Regions from separate parts of the Brevibacillus ginsengisoli genome, predicted to be linked through region 2. Evidence: predicted binding sites of a transcription regulator. Region 2 holds the regulator's gene; the other holds the start of a gene.
The links. The regulator Rex, encoded in region 2, represses fermentation and respiration genes when NADH is low (regulators of the CRP and FNR family bind a similar motif). The targets are predictions, from matches to a motif close to TTGTGAAATATTTCACAA.
Positions count from the first base shown of each region.

Region 1: ACQCN2_RS05845 (formate/nitrite transporter family protein) is a predicted target of Rex. The motif match lies at 2,034-2,051, and genes of this name have one in related genera.

Region 1 is NZ_JBNJQR010000002.1:480,971-485,188, reverse strand. Features, by position in the region: gene adhE (bifunctional acetaldehyde-CoA/alcohol dehydrogenase) at 1-711, opposite strand, end outside; partial or broken gene ACQCN2_RS05855 (IS1595 family transposase) at 1,185-1,307, shown strand; gene ACQCN2_RS05850 (hypothetical protein) at 1,348-1,860, shown strand; gene ACQCN2_RS05845 (formate/nitrite transporter family protein) at 2,082-2,912, shown strand; gene ACQCN2_RS05840 (DUF3147 family protein) at 2,905-3,273, shown strand; gene ACQCN2_RS05835 (DUF3147 family protein) at 3,279-3,710, shown strand; gene ACQCN2_RS05830 (hypothetical protein) at 3,734-4,218, opposite strand, start outside.
Region 2 is NZ_JBNJQR010000002.1:187,879-192,096, forward strand. Features, by position in the region: gene dinG (ATP-dependent DNA helicase DinG) at 1-951, shown strand, start outside; gene ACQCN2_RS04505 (ComEC/Rec2 family competence protein) at 987-1,874, shown strand; gene ACQCN2_RS04510 (redox-sensing transcriptional repressor Rex) at 1,892-2,512, shown strand; gene ACQCN2_RS04515 (amidohydrolase) at 2,560-3,855, shown strand.

The DNA.
Region 1 (4,218 bases), 290 kb from region 2:
TGCTGTTTTCTCGATGTAGCAAGGAACGTTACCCGGTCCTACACCAAGAGCAGGTTTACCGCTGCTGTATGCGGATTTAACCATTCCAGAACCACCAGTTGCCAGGATCAAGGATACATCAGGGTGATTCATTAATACTTGTGTTGCTTCTACAGAAGGGTATTCAACCCATTGAATCGCGTGTTTTGGAGCACCAGCTTCAATTGCTGCATCCAACAAGGTTTTTGCAGCAGCCACACTGCATTTTTGTGCAGATGGGTGGAAGGCGAAGATGATTGGGTTTCTTGCTTTAATAGAAATGATAGATTTGAACATTGTAGTAGAAGTTGGGTTTGTTACTGGTGTAACACCTGCGATAATCCCGATTGGTTCAGCGATTTCTACATATCCATCTGTTTCGTTTTCGTGAATAACGCCTACAGTTTTATCGTATTTGATGCTATGATAAACATATTCGGTAGAGAAGATGTTCTTCGTGATCTTGTCTTCGAAAACACCACGGCCGGTTTCTTCCACAGCCATTTTAGCCAATTCCATGTGTTTATTTAATCCAGCCAAGGCCATAGCCTGCACAATGCGGTCTACTGCTTCCTGATCAAGTTTCATCATTTCATCAAGAGCTGTTTTGGCGTTGGCGAGCAAGCCATCAATCATGCCATTTACGTCTACAGTAATTGTTTCTACTGCTTTAGTATCCGCTTTGCTTTTCATGTGAACTTCATCCTCCAATAGTGAGCTTTGAATGGTAATCGCAAAACAGAAAGAGAGTGGAAAGGAGACTTTGTGAAATAATTCACAAGTATAATGGCGATTGTTTTCCAGGTAGTTCGTTTTCCCCCTACCGAATCTCTTTGCACACTCATAATATAACGTTGTGAAATAATTCACAAACCCTATTTTACGAGATTATAATGATTTATCTGCTGAATTAACCGTTTTCACTCCCTTATAGATAGGTTTTTCGCTGTTCGAATAAGGTTTTTAAGAAATTTACGGTGGGGGAATAACAGCATTAGGTGTAGAGAATTAAGTCAGTAGAGTATACACAGGATTGTGACGTTGATCTCGAAACATCAGATTGAAAAATGGAAGCCTTCGATTCATCTTGAGGTTTTTTCTTTTATTTCTAAGACTATGTGCATTCAATCTCTTGCGTCATTTTCGGCAAGTGAGCCAGTATTCGGTTTCAATTCACCGATATTGTGAGAAATAGAAGGGATGATGGTTCTATAAGCAAAATGATAGTAGAGAGTTGTTTATTACCAAATAATGAAACGTATCATTCTTTGAGAGCGTATCCTTATTAGGAATACAATTGTTCAATTAAAGAGCAGAGGAGACGAACTTTTGATAAACACATTAAAATTAACCGGGTTATTTCTGCTATTTGTAGCGGTGTTATTAACAGGTTGTAATGGAAATGGGATAGAACTCAAAGATGGGGATAAAAACATTACCGTAGAGATGGATGAGGTAATTTCTAATTACATCATTCAAAAATACTTATCTTCATATGCTCACACAGAAAAACAGTTTGAAGTCCATAAAGTATATGGCACTAGTGAATCAAATGGAGTCTTAAGTGTCTATATGTGGTCTTATTATGGTGGTTTTAATAAATCCTCTGGTGAAGAAATCCAATCCGGACATTCTTTGCCTGCTGTCATTCGGTTAAAGAAGAATGATGCGCACTACTCTGTTATCGAATATATAGAACCTCAAGACGGTGATTTGTATCAGTCTTCTTTAAAAAAGATGTTTCCTGAAAAATACTTCAAATTGGCGCAACAAGATATTGGAAATATAAAGGATTTACAAAAGGAGATGGATACAAAAGTGCAACAATGGTTAGGAGAATAGAAATAAACGCCAATAAAAGGACCATAATCAGGTTCTTTTTCTTTTTTACTGGATTATCAACAGAGCTATTTCTAAAAAAATCCTTGGTCGCCATTGAAAACGCTCTATTTAAGTTACATTTTTTTTCACTAGGAAAATGAGAGGGAAGAGGGTAGAATGAAGGCGCAGAAAACATGTGAAATATTTCACATAGAATCTTCTCACTATGGAGGCAGTTATTTATGTCTTATCTCAAACCTGATGCCATTGCCAAAGTCACAGTTGAAACAGGATTCAAAAAAGCCACAATGCCAATCAGTCAAACACTCGTTTTGGGATTCTTGGCAGGTGCTTTTATCTCACTTGGTTTCTTGTTAAACATCCGGGTTGCTGCTGTCTTTCCTAAGGAGTGGGCCGGTGTGGGTTCATTTCTGGGAGCTTCCATCTTTCCATTAGGTCTTATTCTTACGTTACTCGCGGGTGGAGAGCTCTTGACAGGGAATATGATGGCCGTCCCGCTTGCCCGGTTCGCCAAACGAATTAGTTGGCAAGCTCTTGTCACCAACTGGTTCTGGGTAACCCTCAGCAATCTTTTGGGAGCTTTGTGTGTCGCGTATCTGTTCGGACATGTGCTTGGTTTGACGGAGACTGGGCCATATGCTTTGAAGACGGTTGCCATAGCCCATGCGAAACTGGAGGAAACCTTCTTGCAATCCTTCATTTCAGGGATTGGTTGTAACTGGCTAGTTGCTTTAGCCGTCTGGTTAGCATATGGAGCCGAGGATATGTCAGGCAAAATCCTTGGAATCTGGTTCCCGACCATGGCGTTCGTCGCTATTGGATTTCAGCACGTGGTAGCCAACATGTTTGTGATTCCGGCAGCCATCTTTGCTGGACACTTCTCGTGGTTGGATTATTTGAGAAATTTTGTCCCTGTCTTCTTGGGAAATGCCGTGGGTGGAAGTATATTTGTAGCGGGTGCATACTGGCTTGCTTATCTGAAAAACGATGAAAAAGTAGAATCTAGTAATACCATCAAACCTGTACAAGTGAGGGGTAAGAATTATGGTTGACCTATCGTTGTCCAGCATTCTCATCCGTTTCGTGCTGGGTGGGGGAGCCGTGGTTGCTTCAACATTTTTAGCTCGCAAAATCGGTGGAACCATAGGCGGAATCTTTGCTGCCTTTCCTGCTGTTTATCTTGCTGCTGTGTTGACCATTCGTCTTGACGCTTCCGGCAGCGAACTGATTAGTCGATCGATCGCGCTTTCCAAAGGGGCACTGATCGGAATGGGAATTAACATCCTCTGCGCTGTGGCGGTGGGCGTAATGAGTACCAAATACGGATGGAAAAAAGGCTTGGTTCAGTCAGTCGTCGGATGGTTGTGTGTATCCATTATTGTTTCTTATGTATCGACACAAATTGGAGGCTAACCAAAATGGAACGCAAACGGATGATACTTAGCTTTTTCTTGGGTGGGATTGCCGTTGTGCTCAGTTATCTCATTTCTAGTCTATCTTCCTGGAAGGTCTTAAGCGGTATCGCTGCCACTTTTCCATCAGTCATGATCATCTCCGTCATGATGGTCGGTTTAACTTATGGATCTCACAAAGCGGCGGAGATTGCCAGGGGATCTGTCTTCGGAATGGCTGGTTGCGCTCTCTGTGTGATAGTCGTCCTGATATCTCTCATGGTCACCAAAATCTGGTGGCTAAGCGTTGTCTTGGGATTACTCCTATGGTATGTTGGGGCATTATTCATTTATCGTATAAAAGAAGCTGTAAAAGCGTCCTTAATAAGTAGGAAGAATGTAAATAGCCGGTATCCTGTACACAAGGATTCCGGCTTATTGTTTTATATAAACGAGTAAATTCCTCTCAAAACTCATCTTGCTCATGAGTTTAAAAACTGGATGATACCGCTGCGGATTTTTTCTTCAATAATGGGATCGAACCGAGAAGGCAACCCGTAACAAAATATAGACTCTTCCGGTTCATAACCACCTTCCTCTAATTGTTTCGCTGTAACGACATAACCGATCGTACCGTTACTGTAGGGGATAGGCAGTATCTTATTGGCAAAATTATTTTTAATGAATGAACCGTATTCCACTACGATTTCTGCGTTGAACGCCAGAAAAGATAACCCATCTGCGATATCTAACCTCGTCAATTTTAAAGGTATTGACTGTTGCAATCTTTCCGGCTCATCCAATAGTTTTTGGGCCCATTTCTTCACGATTCCGGTTTTTGATTGTTCGATTTGCCTTAACTCTTTAATAGAAGGCACTCTTTGGAAGGGAAGATCGATAGTCTTTTGACTGCAACGAAGTTCATCAATAGTTACTGGCTTTAGCGAGGTATTAACAATACGGATGA
Region 2 (4,218 bases):
ATTCATATCCTGCTCGTGGAAGAAAGAGAAGACTTGGTAAAATGGATGGAGATTGAATCACGCACATCCCGCAAACATCTCTTCCTGTTCAGCTCTCCACTCGATATCGCCGAAGCTATGAGAGAGCAATTGTTTGAGAAGAAACGTAGTGTGATTCTTACTTCAGCGACGTTGACGGTGAAAAATAGCTTTGACTACCTAGTGGAACGATTCGGATTTGATCCCAAGCAATCAAAGAATTATCGTACGCTATCGCTGCCGTCTCCGTTTCATTATGAAGAACAGGGATTGCTGTTACTGCCTGCTGACTTGCCGTCTATTGCGGAAAGTGATGGACAGTATCTCAATGCTGTCATTCAGGGATGTATTGACGTAATTTTGGCTGCACAGGGAAGAACACTCATCTTGTTTACTTCCTACTCCATGCTTCGTCAGGTATATGATGGGCTGAAAACAAGATTGCCGGACGAGGAAGGCATTACCTTGTTAGGTCATGGCATCGACAGCAGTAATCGAAACAAATTAGTTCGCAAGTTTCAGCGGGAGCCACGAACGGTATTGCTTGGGACGAGCAGCTTTTGGGAAGGGGTAGACATACCGGGTGATGCTTTAAGTTGCCTGATTATCGTTCGGTTGCCTTTTGCGCCGCCAAATCACCCATTAACGGAAGGGCGTTCGGAGAAACTAAAGGAAGAGAAGAAAAATCCGTTCATGGCCTTGTCGCTACCTCATGCAATCATACGATTCAAGCAAGGAGTAGGACGTCTGATACGCCATCATCAAGATCGTGGAGTCATTGTGGTATTTGATACCCGCATTGTCGAATCCAGGTACGGACGATCCTTCTTGAAGTCGCTACCGCCTTTTCAGACGAAGACAGGTACCTGGACACAATTGCGTGAAATGATTCGACCATTTTTGAACGGTATGCTAGTGGACGAAGAGTCATAGAATGAACCAACTGTTTTATAAGGGTGGTTGGTTCCATGAAATATACGTACCCATTGCTTCTGATTCTTACTTTACTACTTGCGGCCTGCACAATAGATGAGCATCTGAAGAATGTCGTCAAAGTGGACGACCCCATTTTGAGCGAAAATGAGAATGACTTTATCGGCATGGTGACAACATTTTTCCCGCTGAATGAGGGAGAGAGCACACTGATCCGCTTCCCGAATGGCAAGAAATTGCTGATTGATACAGGCAGTGCACAAGATGCTTCAGATTTGATAGAGTTATTACAGGAACGCAAAGTAACCAAACTGGATTATGTCATCATTACCAACGATTTACCCAACCATGCGGGAGGTTACCAGACACTCGCCAATAGCTTACAGATTGACACGGTAATGATACCAGAAGCCATCAGCAGATCCATTCGCCATGTCGTTCCGATTGGTCAAGCTAAAAAACTAGTCCTTCTTCGGGAAGGAGATGAGCTGGCCTTCGATCATGAGATCACCATAAAAGTACTCAATCCAAGTGAGCCGTTATTTCTTTCTCCACAAGATCATTCTCTGGTGTTCCTTTTACGGCAAAATAAAATAAAGTATCTATTCACAAGCGGCATTGGAGAAAAAAGTGAAGAAAGACTCCTGGAGCGCCATCCAAAACTTTTGCGAGCTGAGATTCTAAAGGTGGCGAATCAGGGAAGCAATCAAGCCTCTTCGCAGGTGTTTTTAAGTAAAGTGGACGCGCAGGTGGCTGTTATCGAGTCCGGAATCTTGGAGAACGGATTCAAGGGAACCCAGTCGGAGATCATGGAACGATTAAGCGAATCCTGGGCGGAAACATACGTAACAGGACAACACGGAACGATTACGATTTTATCCAATGGAAAAGACTACAAGGTTTTAAAGCGTAAAAAGGAATAGAGAGGGGGAATTGGAGCATGAAAGCACCTAAAATTTCAGATGCAGTTGTCAATCGACTTCCAATTTATTTGCGTTATTTAACTTCATTGAAGCAAATGGACGTTAAAACGGTTTCTTCTCAACAAATGGGAAAAATATTAGACGTGAATCCGGCCCAAATCCGTAAAGATCTAGCCGCGTTCGGGGATTTTGGGAAAAAAGGGATTGGTTACGATGTCGATTATCTTATCGAGAAAATCAGACAAATTCTAAAGCTTGACCAGGAAATCCATGTTGCTCTGGTGGGGGCAGGTCACCTGGGACATGCGATCAGTAACTATAACGTCTATTTGAAGGACAACATGCGGATCGTCGCTATTTTTGATGCGGATGAATCCAAGCAAGGAAAAGAGATTGCCGGCTTAAAAATTTATTCGATGAACTCCCTAAAAGAAGTCGTGTCCAGCATGCAAATTCGTTTGGCCATCATCACTGTACCTGCTCAGGCAGCGCAGGAAGTAGCGAATTTGTTAGTCGAAGCGGGAATTGAAGGGATACTTAATTTTGCGCCAATGAATCTTCGAATGGAAAAGGATGTGCGAGTGCATAACGCGGATGTGACATCCAGTTTGCAAAGCTTAGCGTACTACCTTACCTAATGGCTAAAGGTTTGTATATCACACAATGATTGGAGAGTCCTAAGAAAATGAAAACGATCATTACACATGCTACTATCATAACCGTGAATCCAACGAATGATGTGATTCTGGATGGAGCAGTTGCTTTCGAAGGAAATATCATTACATATGTAGGTGAGACCCCAGCGGATCTGTCTGGCTATGATGAAATCATTAACGGGAAAGATAAATACATACTCCCAGGTTTTGTTAATACTCATGGACACGTGGGAATGTCCCTTTTGCGCGGGTATGCGGACGACCTTCCGCTTCAGCAGTGGTTGGAAGACAAGATGTGGCCGCTCGAAGCTCAATTTACGGCTGATCACGTCAAATGGGGAGCTTATTTGTCCATTATCGAAATGATCCGTACAGGTACAACCACCTTTGTGGATATGTACGATCACATGAATGAAGTGGCCCAAACTGTACAAGACTCTGGTATGCGCGCTCGTTTGTGCCGCGGTATGATTGGATTCTGCTCAGCTGAAGAGCGTAAGGCCAAACTAGAAGAAGCCACTCGATTTGCCCGTGACTGGCACAATCAAGCAGATGGACGCATCACTGTGATGATGTCTCCACATGCGCCGTATACTTGTACACCAGATTTTATTACGCAAATTCTTGAACGCGCTCATGAGTTGGACCTTCCGATGCATATTCATATGTCCGAAACGGCTTTTGAAGTGGAGCAAAACGTGAAGGATTATGGAGTTCGTCCAGTAGCCCATCTGGAGAATTTGGGAGTATTTTCACGACCAACGCTTGTGGCGCATGCCGTACATTTAACGGATGAAGAGATCGATACTTTGGCAAAATATGATGTGAAAGTATCTCATAACGTCGTGAGCAACCTAAAATTGGCGAGTGGTGTAGCTCGGGTTCCTGACATGCTTGCGAAAGGCATCAGTGTATCGCTTGGAACAGACAGCTCAGCCAGTAACAACAACCTGAACCTGTTTGAAGAGCTGAAGTTGTCAGCTATTCTTCATAAAGGTGTGAACCATGATCCGATTGCCGTTCCAGCCGAACAGGCACTTCGTATGGCAACGATCCTTGGAGCAGACGGTGTCTTCCAAAAAGACAAGCTTGGTTCACTTGAAGTCGGCAAACAAGCGGATATGATCATGCTCAACAGTGCCCAAGCTCACTTCCATCCTGCGCATGACCCTATCTCGCATGTGGTGTACGCAGCCAATGGACGTGACGTATCCGATACGATTGTTGCGGGTCAATTTATCATGCGAAATAACGAACTTCTGACGGTCGATGAAGAACAAGTTATTTTTGAAGCGAATCGTATGTTTCAAAAGCTGAATCGATAAGTTTCACCCTCATGGAGATGAATGAAAAAGTCCTCCCATCAGAGCATTGACGGGAGTTTGGTGCGGCAAAAAGTGTAGGTAGGGGTATTTTGGTTAGCTTCCATCGTGGCAGTTCCGCCAAATGTGTTTCAATGAGGTGTGGCGATAATCAATTGTTGATGGCTGAGGTAATGCTCTAAGCGGTGATGATAACCCTGCCCAGGAAACGGTGTACTCCTGTAGCAACGACTCCATTGGATCCAGGGTTGTCGTCGGCAGTTTCACACGCTCACCTCCTTGGGGTGTAACTGTAGTATGACCCTTCGTCCTTTCGCTATGTTTAGCAAGTTTTCGGCATCGTTCTAAAACCTTCTTGTCCTGCAT